Regions from separate parts of the Streptomyces sp. NPDC034670 genome, predicted to be linked through region 1. Evidence: predicted binding sites of a transcription regulator. Region 1 holds the regulator's gene; the other holds the start of a gene.
What was found. The regulator HrcA, encoded in region 1, represses chaperone genes, less so after heat shock. The targets are predictions, from matches to a motif close to TTNGCACTCNGNNNNNCNGAGTGCNAA.
Positions count from the first base shown of each region.

Region 2: the regulator HrcA is predicted to act here: its motif matches at 2,512-2,538, upstream of groES (co-chaperone GroES).

Region 1 covers NZ_JBVITR010000026.1:82,362-89,234, forward strand. Annotated here, with positions in the region: gene ACZ56B_RS18870 (hypothetical protein) at 1-368, opposite strand, end outside; gene ACZ56B_RS18875 (16S rRNA (uracil(1498)-N(3))-methyltransferase) at 575-1,315, opposite strand; gene ACZ56B_RS18880 (nitronate monooxygenase) at 1,312-2,385, opposite strand; gene dnaJ (molecular chaperone DnaJ) at 2,547-3,683, opposite strand; gene hrcA (heat-inducible transcriptional repressor HrcA) at 3,684-4,700, opposite strand; gene ACZ56B_RS18895 (MBL fold metallo-hydrolase) at 4,861-5,598, shown strand; gene ACZ56B_RS18900 (DUF3097 domain-containing protein) at 5,627-6,433, shown strand; gene hemW (radical SAM family heme chaperone HemW) at 6,533-6,873, opposite strand, start outside.
Region 2 covers NZ_JBVITR010000028.1:74,177-79,537, reverse strand. Annotated here, with positions in the region: gene ACZ56B_RS19600 (THUMP-like domain-containing protein) at 1-1,175, opposite strand, end outside; gene ACZ56B_RS19595 (polysaccharide deacetylase family protein) at 1,266-2,204, shown strand; gene groES (co-chaperone GroES) at 2,685-2,993, shown strand; gene groL (chaperonin GroEL) at 3,108-4,733, shown strand; gene ACZ56B_RS19580 (hypothetical protein) at 4,850-5,361, opposite strand, start outside.

The DNA of each region.
Region 1 (6,873 bases):
TTCCCGCGCACGCAGGCCCCGTTCACGGCGTGGGTGACCTTCCCGGTGACGGTGATCTCCTTGCCGTCCTCGGTCTCCCCCTCGCAGTCGACGGAGGCCACGGTGTCCTCGCCCCCGGAGGAGGCCGGGGACGACGCGCCGTCCTTCTCGCCGAAGGACGCGGTGCAGTTGAGCCACCGCACCCCGACCTTGCGCCGGCCGAGCTCCTCGGTCACGGTCTCGTCGGTCGTGTACGCGACCGCCGTGGAACTCAGTCCGCCCGGTTCGCACGCCACGGTCGCGCCCACCGCGGCCGCGACGAACCCGGCGGCCACCACCGGCCGCCGCCACCGCGCCCCGCGCCGGGCCCTGTTCCTCGATGCCCCCATGGACGGCAGCCTGCCACCGTCGCCGCGGGGGCGGTAGGGCGCATACGGCCACTGCGCACCACCCCGGGCCGGCGAACGGACGCCGGGTCAGGAGGCCGCGCCGCGGACGGGGTCACGGCGGGCGGGACGGTCCGCGCGGGCTGCCCGACGGGCCGTGGGACCGGACGGCCGGGAACCGCTGCCGGCGGACGGACGGCCGGGGCCCGTCAGGACCAGCGGCCCGTGCGGGCGAGCAGGACGGCCGCCGCCGCGGTGCCGGCGGTGGACGTGCGCAGGACGCTGCGGCCCAGGCGGTGGGGCCTGGCCCCGGCCCGCGCGAAGAGCTCCAACTCCTCGGGGGAGATGCCGCCTTCGGGTCCGACGACCAGCACGATGTGGCCACGGGCGGGGAGTTCGGCGGTCGCGAGGGGTTCGGTGCCGCTCTCGTGCAGGACGGCGGCGAAGTCGGCCCCGGCCAGGAGCGAGGCGACCTGCCGGGTCGTCGCCGCGTCCGCGACCTCGGGGAAGCGCACCCGGCGGGACTGCTTGCCGGCCTCGCGGGCCGTCGCCCGCCACTTGGCGAGGGACTTCAGCCCCCGCTCCCCCTTCCACTGCGTGATGCAGCGCGCCGCCGACCACGGCACGATCGCGTCGACGCCGACCTCGGTCATCGTCTCCACGGCCAGCTCGCCCCGGTCGCCCTTGGGCAGCGCCTGGACGACGGTCAGACGGAGGGACTCGGCGGGCTCCTCGACCACGTCGCCGAGGGCCACCACCAGGCGGTCCTTGCCCTCGGTGCCCTCGACCTCGCCCTCGGCCCAGCGGCCCGCGCCGTCGGTGAGGACGACGCTCTCCCCGGCCCGCAGCCGCTTCACGGAGACGGCGTGCCGCCCCTCGGGGCCGTCGAGCACGTAACGGCCCCCGCCGTCCGTGCCGAAGTGGTCGACGACGAACACCGGCGCGGTCACCGGGCACCTCCCGCCGACAACGTCGCCCGGGCGGAGGCGAGTTCGGCGACCAGCACCTCCACCAGCCGCCCGGCGGGCAGCTCCCGGGCCATCCGGTGGCCCTGGCCCGCCCACAGCGCCATGCCCTGCGCGTCCCCGGCCCTGGCCGCGGCCTTGCGCAGGGGCGCGGTGAGGTGGTGGACGTCCGGGTAGGCGGCGGGCGCGTAGGGGCCGTGCTCGCGCAGGAAGCGGTTGACCAGGCCGCGGGCGGGGCGGCCGGAGAAGGCCCGGGTCAGCTCGGTGCGGACGTACAGGGGGTCGGTCAGGGCCCGCTTGTGCAGGGCGTGCGCGCCGGACTCGTGGGTGGCGAGGAAGGCCGTGCCGAGCTGGGCCGCGGCGGCTCCGGCCGCGAGCACCGCGGCGATCTGGCTGCCGCGCATGATGCCGCCGGCCGCGACGACCGGGATGCCGACGGACTCCCGGACCTGGGCGAGCAGGGACAGCAGCCCGATGCCGGAGCCGTCCGCCTCCGGGACGTCCGCGTGGGTGCCCTGGTGGCCGCCGGCCTCGACGCCCTGCGCGATCACCGCGTCCGCGCCGGCCCGCTCGACGGCCCGTGCCTCCTCCGCGGTCGTGGCGGTGGCCAGGGTGAACGTGCCGACGCGGCGGAGGGAGTCCAGGACCCCGCGGGCCGGCACGCCGAAGTGGAACGACACCACCGGCACCGGGTCGTCCAGGAGGACGGCGAGCTTGGCGTCGAAACCGTCGTCGCGGCCGCCGTCGGGGTCGCCGAGCTCGGTCTCGTACCAGGCGGCCTCCCCGGCCAGCTGGTGGGCGTAGACGCCGACGGCGGCGGGATCGGCCGTCTCCGGCTGGGGCAGGAAGAGGTTGACGCCGAACGGCCTGCCGGTCAGTCCCCGCACCTGCTTGATGTCCTGGTACATCCCGTCCGCGGTCTTGTACCCGGCGGCGAGGAAACCGAGCCCGCCCGCCTCGGAGACGGCGGCGGCGAGCTGCGGCACGGAGACACCGCCCGCCATGGGCGCCTGCACGATCGGGTGCGGGAAGAGATCGGTCGGTACGGAGGACATGACGGCATGGTGTCACGTCCCCCGGACGCACCCGAAGCGACCCGTCCCCCGGGCGCGGGCCGCTTTCCGGAGCACCGCGGGAGCGGGGCCCGGCCGACCGTGCCCGCCCGGGGGTGCCCCCCGGACCCCGGCAGCGGCCGGCCGCCCCGCGACCGGGCGGCTCACCGCCCGTTGAAGGCGTCCTTCAGCCGCGAGAACAGTCCCTGCTGTCCCGGCTGGAACTGGCCCTGCGGGCGTTCCTCGCCGCGGAGCTTGGCCAGTTCGCGCAGCAGCCGCTCCTGCTCGGGGTCGAGCTTGGTCGGGGTCTGGACCTCGACGTGCACGACGAGGTCGCCCCGGCCGCCGCCGCGCAGGTGCGTGACGCCCCGGCCGTGCAGCGGGATCGACTGGCCGGACTGGGTGCCGGGCCGGATGTCGACCTCCTCCATGCCGTCCAGCGTCTCCAGCGGCACCTTGGTGCCGAGGGCCGCCGCGGTCATCGGGATGGTGACCGTGCAGTGCAGGTCGTCGCCGCGCCGCTGGAAGGTGGGGTGCGGCAGCTCGTGGATCTCGACGTACAGGTCGCCGGCGGGACCGCCGCCCGGCCCGACCTCGCCCTCACCGGCGAGCTGGATCCGGGTGCCGTTGTCGACACCGGCCGGGATCTTGACGGTGAGCGTGCGCCGGGAGCGGATCCGGCCGTCGCCCGCGCACTCCGGGCACGGCGTGGGGACCACGGTGCCGAAGCCCTGGCACTGCGGGCACGGGCGCGAGGTCATGACCTGGCCCAGGAAGGAGCGCGTGACCTGGGAGACCTCACCGCGGCCGCGGCACATGTCGCAGGTCTGCGCGCTGGTGCCCGGAGCGGCGCCCTCGCCGCTGCAGGTGGTGCAGACGATCGCCGTGTCGACCTGGATGTCCTTGGTCGTGCCGAACGCGGCCTCGTCGAGCTCGACCTCGATGCGGATCATCGCGTCCTGGCCGCGGCGGGTGCGCGAGCGCGGCCCGCGCTGCGACGCCGTGCCGAAGAACGCGTCCATGATGTCGGAGAAGTTCCCGAAGCCACCGGCGCCGAAGCCGCCCGCGCCGCCGCCGCCGGACTGCGAGAGCGGGTCGCCGCCGAGGTCGTAGACCTGCTTCTTCTGCGGGTCCGACAGCACCTCGTAGGCGGCGTTGATCTCCTTGAACCGCTCCTGGGTCTTCGGGTCCGGATTGACGTCCGGATGCAGCTCGCGGGCGAGCCGCCGGAAGGCCTTCTTGATCTCTTCCTGCGACGCGTCGCGGCGTACGCCGAGTACGGCGTAGTAGTCCGTGGCCACCTATGACTCCGCCAGGATTTGTCCGACGTACCGTGCCACTGCGCGTACCGCTCCCATCGTTCCGGGGTAGTCCATGCGGGTCGGTCCGACCACGCCGAGCTTGGCGACAGCCTCGCCGCCCGAACCGTAGCCGACCGACACGACGGACGTGGAGTTGAGTCCTTCGTGGGCGTTCTCGTGACCGATGCGGACGGTCACGCCCGGATCCTTCGCCTCGCCGAGCAGCTTGAGGAGCACCACCTGCTCCTCCAGCGCCTCCAGGACGGGCCGGATCGTGAGGGGGAAGTCGTGCCCGAAGCGGGTGAGGTTGGCGGTGCCGCCGATCATCAGCCGCTCCTCGTTCTCCTCGACGAGCGTCTCCAGGAGGGTGGACAGGACCGTCGAGACGGTACCGCGGTCCTCGGCCTCGAAGTCCTCCGGGAGGTCCTCCACCAGGTTCGGCACGTCGGTGAACCGGCGGCCCGCGACCCGGCTGTTGAGCCGTGCGCGCAGGTCCGCCAGGGACGCCTCCCCGAACGGGGCCGGGCAGTCGACCATGCGCTGCTCGACCCGGCCGGTGTCCGTGATCAGCACCAGCATCAGGCGCGCCGGCGCGAGGGACAGCAGCTCCACGTGCCGCACCGTCGAGCGGGTCAGCGACGGGTACTGCACGACGGCGACCTGCCGGGTCAGCTGCGCGAGCAGCCGCACCGTACGGGCCACCACGTCGTCGAGGTCGACGGCGCCCTCGAGGAAGTTCTGGATGGCGCGCCGCTCCGGCGGGCTCATCGGCTTGACGCCGGCGAGCTTGTCGACGAACAGCCGGTAGCCCTTGTCGGTGGGGATGCGGCCGGCGCTGGTGTGCGGCTGGGCGATGTAGCCCTCCTCCTCCAGCGCGGCCATGTCGTTGCGCACGGTGGCCGGGGAGACGCCGAGCCGGTGCCGCTCGGTGAGCGCCTTGGAGCCGACGGGCTCCTCGGTGCCGACGTAGTCCTGGACGATCGCGCGCAGCACCTGGAGTCTGCGTTCGCTGAGCATCGCGCACACCTCCAGTCGCTTCCGCCCGGTAACTTCCCTGGCACTCTTCGCACGCGAGTGCCAGACTTCCCCGGCCCAGTGTACGGCCGGGGGGTACACCTCGGGCAAGGCCGGTCCCGCGCCGCCGCGCCGGGCGGCACGGCGGCGGTAGCGTCCCCGTATGACCGTGACGTGGGAAGAGGCGGGGTGGGAGCGGGTGGCGCCCGGGGTGGGGCGGCGCCGGCTGCCGGGGTGGGACTGCACGGCGGGGCTCGTCGTCGGGGCGGACGCCGTGCTGCTCGTCGACGCGGGCTCGAGTCCGGGCGAGGGCGCACGGTTGCGGGCCGAGGCGCGGGCGCTCACCGGACGCCGTGTGACGCATCTCGCGCTCACCCATCCCCACTTCGACCACGTCCTCGGGGCCGCGGCGTTCGCGGACGCGGAGGTGTTCGGGGCGGCGGGGGCGGGCGCGGCGCCGGCGTACGGGCGGGAGGAGCTGCGCGCGGACGCGGTGCGCCACGGGCTGGACGCGCGGGTGGCCCGGGAGGCCGTGGACGCGCTGGTCCGGCCGCGCCACACGGTGTCCGGCGAGCGGACGCTCGACCTCGGCCCGGACGGCGGCCGGCCGGTGCTGCTGGCGGACGTGGGCCCGGGGCACACGGCCCACGACCTCGCGGTGCTGGTCCCCGGCGACCCGGTGGTGGTCTTCTGCGGCGACCTGGTGGAGGAGTCGGGCGAACCGCAGGCGGGCCCCGACGCCGTCCCGTCCCGCTGGCCGGCCGCCCTGGACCGGCTGCTGGAGCTGGGCGGCGAGGACGCGCGGTACGTCCCCGGCCACGGGGCGGTGGTGGACGCGGCGTTCGTCCGGGCCCAACGCGACGCCCTGGCGGCCCGTTTCGGCGTGTCACGCCACTCCTGACGGGCGGATTCCTCCTATCGTCAGCGGAATGCGCCAGTACTCCGCCGATCTGACCCCTCCGTGGAAGAAGCCGCAGCCGGTGCCCGAGGTCGCGGCCGAGCCCGGCCTGGTGGTGGAGGAGCCCGGCACCGGCTTCTGCGGCGCGGTGATCCGCTGCGAGGCGGGCACGGTGACCCTGGAGGACCGCTTCGGCAAGCACCGCGTGTTCCCGCTGGAGCCGCGCGGCTTCCTGCTGGAGGGCCGCCCGGTGACCCTGGTGCGGCCCGCCGCCGGCCCGCCGCGGCCCACCCGGACGGCGTCCGGTTCGGTGGCCGTCCCCGGCGCCCGCGCGCGGGTGGCCCGCGCGGGGCGCATCTACGTCGAGGGCCGGCACGACGCCGAGCTGGTCGAGAAGGTGTGGGGCGACGACCTGCGCGTCGAGGGCGTGGTCGTGGAGTACCTGGAGGGCGTCGACGACCTGCCGTCCGTCGTCGCGGACTTCGCCCCCGGCCCGGACGCCCGCCTCGGCGTCCTGGTGGACCACCTGGTCCCGGGCAGCAAGGAGTGGCGCATCGCCGAGTCGGTGACGAGCGAGCACGCCCTGGTGGTGGGCCACCCGTACGTCGACGTCTGGGAGGCGGTGAAGCCGGCCTCGCTGGGGATCCCGCGGTGGCCGCGGGTGCCGCGCGGGCAGGACTGGAAGACGGGCGTGTGCCGGGCGCTGGGGTGGCCGGAGGACACGGGGGCGGCCTGGCGGCACGTCCTGTCCCGGGTGCGGTCGTACAAGGACCTGGAGCCGGCCCTCCTGGGCAGGGTCGAGGAGCTGATCGACTTCGTGACCGCGCCGCCGTCCTGACCGGCCGGCCGCTCCCCGCCCCGGCTCCCCGCTCCCCGGACGCCGGGAGCGGCCCGGGGGCAGCGCCCCGGGGGCGGGTGGGGGCGGGGAGGCCCCCGTTCAGTCCACCAGGTCCCGCACCACCGCGTCCGCCAGCAGCCGCCCGCGCAGGGTGAGGGCCGCGCGGCCCTCCTCGTACGGGCCCGGCCGGAGCAGGCCGTCGGCCAGGGCGCGGCGGGCGGCCCCCAGGCCCTCCGGGCGGAGGAGGGAGAGGGGGACGCCCTCCTCGAGGCGCAGTTCGAGGAGGATCCGCTCCACCCGGCGGTCCTCGTCCGACAGGACCTCGCGCCCGGCCCCCGGCGACCGTCCCGCCGCCAGCGCCGCCGCGTACGCCCCGGGGTGCTTCACGTTCCACCAGCGCACGCCGCCGACGTGGCTGTGGGCGCCGGGGCCCGCGCCCC
Region 2 (5,361 bases), on a different contig from region 1:
TGCCCGAGCAGCATCGTCGGGGCGCCGCCGACGCGGGTCAGGAACACCGTGACGGACGCGGTGCCGTGCGGCTTGGGCAGGACCCTGCGCCGCAGCTCCTCCGGCTCCACCGCCGAGCCGCGCTTCTTGACGGTCAGGGTGCCGACCCGCCGCTCCCGCAGCAGTGCCTTCAGCCTCTTGGCGTTGAAGGGCAGGCGGTCGGTGATCTCGTAGGCGGTGGCGTACGGCGTGCTGTGCAGTTCGTCGGAGGTGACGTAGGCGATGGTCGGGTCGATCAGCCCGCCCTCCAGGTCCGCGGCCACCTCGGCGACCAGGTGGGCGCGGATGACGGCTCCGTCCGGCTCGTACAGGTACCGCCCGACCGGTCGGACCCCGGGGTCCGGGAGCGCGGTGTCCGGTGTCGCGTGGATGCCGGCATCGGCGGGCAGCAGCGTCGCCCGCCGCGCCCCCGGCGTCACACGCGGGCCGAACCACAGCACGGCCTCCTTCACGTCCCCGCCGTCCGAGACCCACTCGGCCGTCGCCTCCGCGGGGATCGCCTCGTGCGGAATGCCGGGTGCGATCTTCAGCAGGCCGAGCGGCGCCCGGAGCGCGGCGGACACGGCCCAGGACAGGGGAGGGGAGTAGGCCTCCGGGTCGAAGATCCGGCCGCGCCCGGAGGAGCGCCGGGCCGGGTCGACGAACACGGCGTCGCATCCGGCCGTGTCCACCTCCGTCACGTCGGCCTCACGCACCTCGATCAGGTCGGCGAGACCGAGCGCGTCGGCGTTGACGCGGGCCGCCTCGCAGGTCAGCGGGTCCCGGTCGACGGCCAGGACCCGGATCCCGGCGCGGGCGAACGCGATCGCGTCACCGCCGATCCCGCAGCACAGGTCGGCGACGGACCGCACCCCCATCGCCCGGAGGCACTCGGCGCGGTGCGTCGCCACGCTCCCGCGGGTGGACTGCTCCACCCCGTTCGGGGTGAAGAACATCCGCCGGGCGTCCTCGGCCCCGAACTTCGCCACCGCCCGCTGCCGCAGCCGCGCCTGGCCGAGCGCCGCCGAGACCAGCTCGGCGGGGTGGTCGCGGCGCAGCCGGGTCGCGACGGCGAGTTCGTGCGCCGGGTCGGTGTCGCGCACCTCGTCGAGGAGGGCGCGGCCTTCGGGGGTGAGGAGCGGGGCGAGGTCGTTCACCGGCTCATTGTGGGCCAGTCGGTGGACCGTGTGCCTCCGGCCGCGGTGTCGGGCCGGGGCGCGGGCGACGGACTGCGAGGATCCGGCTCCATGCGAGTAGTAGTACAAAATGACAAAAAACGGTCCGGTGGCCGGTCGCCGGGCGGTGTGCGGATCGGCCTCGCCGTGCTCGCGCTCGCCACCCTCTTCTCCGCCTGCGGCCGGGACGAGGGCGGTGCCGAGGCTCCGCCGGCGGGCGGCCAGCAGCCCCGGGAGGCGCCCCCGGCCCGCGCCCTCGACTCCTACGCCACGAAACTGCGCGCGGCACACGCCGCGCGGGTCGCCGCCGCGAAGCGCTGGGGGCTGAAGAAGGTGCCCCGGACCGCTCCCGCGGCCCCGCGGAAGAAGCCGCGGATCACCACCCGCGAGGGCTTCGAGGTCGACGGCCACCGCCGGCTGGGCCTGCCCCCGGTCTTCACCACCGTCCCCACCGAGGAGAAGGTCGTCTTCCTCACCATCGACGACGGCGCCGAGAAGGACCCGCGGTTCCTGCGGATGATGAGCGAGCTGAGGATCCCGTACAGCGCCTTCCTCAGCGACTACCTCGTCAAGGAGGACTACGGCTACTTCAAGGAGATGCAGGACCGGGGCGTCGCCCTGCACAACCACACCCTGCGCCACCCCGCCCTGCGCGGCCTGTCCTACGCCCGCCAGAAGCGCGAGATCTGCGGCATGCAGGACGTCATCGAGGAGCGCTACGGCGAGCGCCCGGTCCTCTTCCGCCCGCCCTTCGGCACCTACGACAAGAACACCCTGCGCGCCGCGAAGGCCTGCGGCATCACCCACGTCCCCCTCTGGAACGAGGAGGTCTTCGCCGACCGCTGGGAGTACCGCGAGGGGGACCGCGAGCTGCGCCCCGGCGACATCGTCCTCAGTCACTTCCGGGGCCGCGGGGAGTGGGAGGGCACGATGCCGGACATGATCCGCCGCTTCCTGGACGAGGTCACGGCCGAGGGGTACGCGGTGGGGCGGCTGGAGGACTACCTGTGAGGCGCCGGCCGCCGCCCCGCGCGGACCGGAGGGGCGGGGCCCGCGGACGGGCGGCCGGCGGGGCCGCCTTCCGGGTACCGGGGCCCCGCCCGGCGGTCACCGACGGGCACCGCCCGCTCCCCGGCCCGTCCGGGAGCGCGTCCCCTGCTCGTGGGGCACGGGGGGTCCGGGGGCGGGGCCGTGCGGGCCGGAGCGGGGCCCGGGGCGGCGGCCTCCGGGACGGTCGCCGCGGCACCGGACCCACCCGCGCCCACCCCCGCACACCCGTGCGAAGAACACCCCCGTACCGCCGACGCGCCGCGGGCAATTGGCACTCCGCTTGACCGAGTGCTAATCGCGGTCATAGTCTCGGACCTGGCACTCCCCCCTGGAGAGTGCCAACTACGCGACGGGCAGGTCCGGCACCCGCGACGACGGATCGACCTGGTCGCCACCTCAGACAGTTAACCCCGTGAGATCTCCGAAGGGGGAGGTCGGATCGTGACGACCGCCAGCTCCAAGGTTGCCATCAAGCCGCTCGAGGACCGCATCGTGGTCCAGCCGCTCGACGCCGAGCAGACCACGGCTTCGGGCCTGGTCATTCCGGACACCGCCAAGGAGAAGCCCCAGGAGGGCGTCGTCCTGGCCATCGGCCCGGGCCGCATCGAGGACGGCAAGCGCGTCGAGCTCGACGTGAAGGTCGGCGACGTCGTGCTGTACAGCAAGTACGGCGGCACCGAGGTGAAGTACAACGGCGAGGAGTACCTCGTCCTCTCGGCCCGCGACGTCCTCGCGATCATCGAGAAGTAAGTCACCTCGTAGCAGATGTGCTCGAACTGCGCCCCTGGTCCCCGCAACCGATAAGAAGCCGGGCGCCCGGGGCGCAGTGATTTCACCCAGATTTCCGAGAGGGCTCCCGCTGCCATGGCGAAGATCCTGAAGTTCGACGAGGACGCCCGTCGCGCCCTCGAGCGCGGCGTCAACAAGCTTGCCGACACGGTCAAGGTGACGATCGGCCCCAAGGGCCGCAACGTCGTCATCGACAAGAAGTTCGGCGCCCCCACCATCACCAACGACGGTGTCACGATCGCCCGCGAGGTCGAGATCGAGGACCCGTACGAGAACCTCGGCGCCCAGCTGGTGAAGGAGGTGGCGACCAAGACCAACGACATCGCGGGTGACGGCACCACCACCGCCACCGTCCTGGCCCAGGCCCTGGTCCGCGAGGGTCTGAAGAACGTCGCCGCCGGCGCTTCCCCGGCCGCCCTGAAGAAGGGCATCGACGCCGCCGTCGCCGCGGTCTCCGAGGACCTGCTCGCCTCGGCCCGCCCGATCGACGAGAAGGCCGACATCGCCGCCGTCGCCGCGCTGTCCGCCCAGGACAGCCAGGTCGGCGAGCTCATCGCCGAGGCGATGGACAAGGTCGGCAAGGACGGCGTCATCACCGTCGAGGAGTCCAACACCTTCGGCCTGGAGCTGGACTTCACCGAGGGCATGGCCTTCGACAAGGGCTACCTGTCGCCGTACTTCGTGACGGACCAGGAGCGCATGGAGGCCGTCCTCGACGACCCCTACATCCTCATCACGCAGGGCAAGATCTCCGCGATCGCGGACCTGCTGCCGCTGCTGGAGAAGGTCATCCAGGCCAACGCCTCCAAGCCGCTGCTGATCATCGCCGAGGACGTCGAGGGCGAGGCCCTGTCGACCCTGGTCGTCAACAAGATCCGCGGCACCTTCAACGCCGTCGCCGTCAAGGCCCCCGGCTTCGGCGACCGCCGCAAGGCGATGCTGCAGGACATGGCCGTCCTCACCGGCGCCACGGTCGTCTCCGAGGAGGTCGGCCTCAAGCTCGACCAGGTCGGCCTGGACGTGCTCGGCTCCGCCCGCCGCGTCACCGTCACCAAGGACGACACCACGATCGTCGACGGTGCCGGCAAGAAGGAGGACGTCGAGGGCCGCGTCGGCCAGATCAAGGCCGAGATCGAGACCACCGACTCCGACTGGGACCGCGAGAAGCTCCAGGAGCGCCTCGCGAAGCTGGCCGGCGGCGTGTGCGTGATCAAGGTCGGCGCCGCCACCGAGGTGGAGCTGAAGGAGAAGAAGCACCGCCTGGAGGACGCCATCTCCGCGACCCGCGCCGCGGTCGAGGAGGGCATCGTCTCCGGTGGTGGCTCCTCGCTGGTCCACGCCTCCAAGGTCCTCGAGGGCAACCTCGACAAGTCCGGCGACGAGGCCACCGGTGTCGCGGTCGTCCGCAACGCCGTCGTCGAGCCGCTGCGCTGGATCGCGGAGAACGCGGGCGTCGAGGGCTACGTCATCGTCTCCAAGGTCAAGGAGCTCGAGAAGGGCAGCGGCTACAACGCCGCCACCGGCGAGTACGGCGACCTGATCAAGGCCGGCGTCATCGACCCGGTCAAGGTGACCCGCTCCGCCCTGGAGAACGCCGCCTCCATCGCCTCCCTGCTGCTGACGACCGAGACCCTGGTCGTCGAGAAGAAGGAAGAAGAGGAGCCGGCCGCCGCGGGCCACGGCCACGGCCACGCCCACTGAGCGACCCGCTCGCAGCCGGAGACCCGGCACCCCTCGGGGGTGCCGGGTCTCCGCCGTTCCGGGTCCGGCGTCCGGGTCCGGCGTTCCGGGCCCGCCGTCCCGTTCCTGTCGGCCGGTCAGCCGCGGGTCAGGCGCACCGCCGTGGTCTCCGCGACCGTCACCGGCTTGCCGTAGTCCGGGTCCGTGGCCGTCGCCCGCGCCTCGACCTCCACGTCGCCGCGCTGGAACGGCACGAATCCGGTGGGCGTGGCCGTCGCGGTCCACTCGACCGGCGCGCCCGGGACGCAGGACACCGACGTGGAGTAGGAACCGCGGATCAGGTCCCGCCGCTTCACCTGGGTGACGTCACCGGCCACGTTCACCTGGACCGGCTTGTTGCAGCTCACCGTGCCGTGCACGGTGGCCTTGCCGTTGAGGGCGCTCGCGGTGCCCTTCAGCGCGACGGCGAGACCGAGGTCGAGCTCGGCCGGCGGGGCCGGGTTGTCGATGTGCACCTCACCGCGGGCGGCGGCGGAGCCTCCCTCGCAGTGCTGCACGAAGGTGGCGTCGAGCTTCCGCACGTACCCCTGCGGGCCGAACTCCACCGCGGAGATGGTGAACTCGCCGGTGAGGGTGTTGCAGCCGCGGC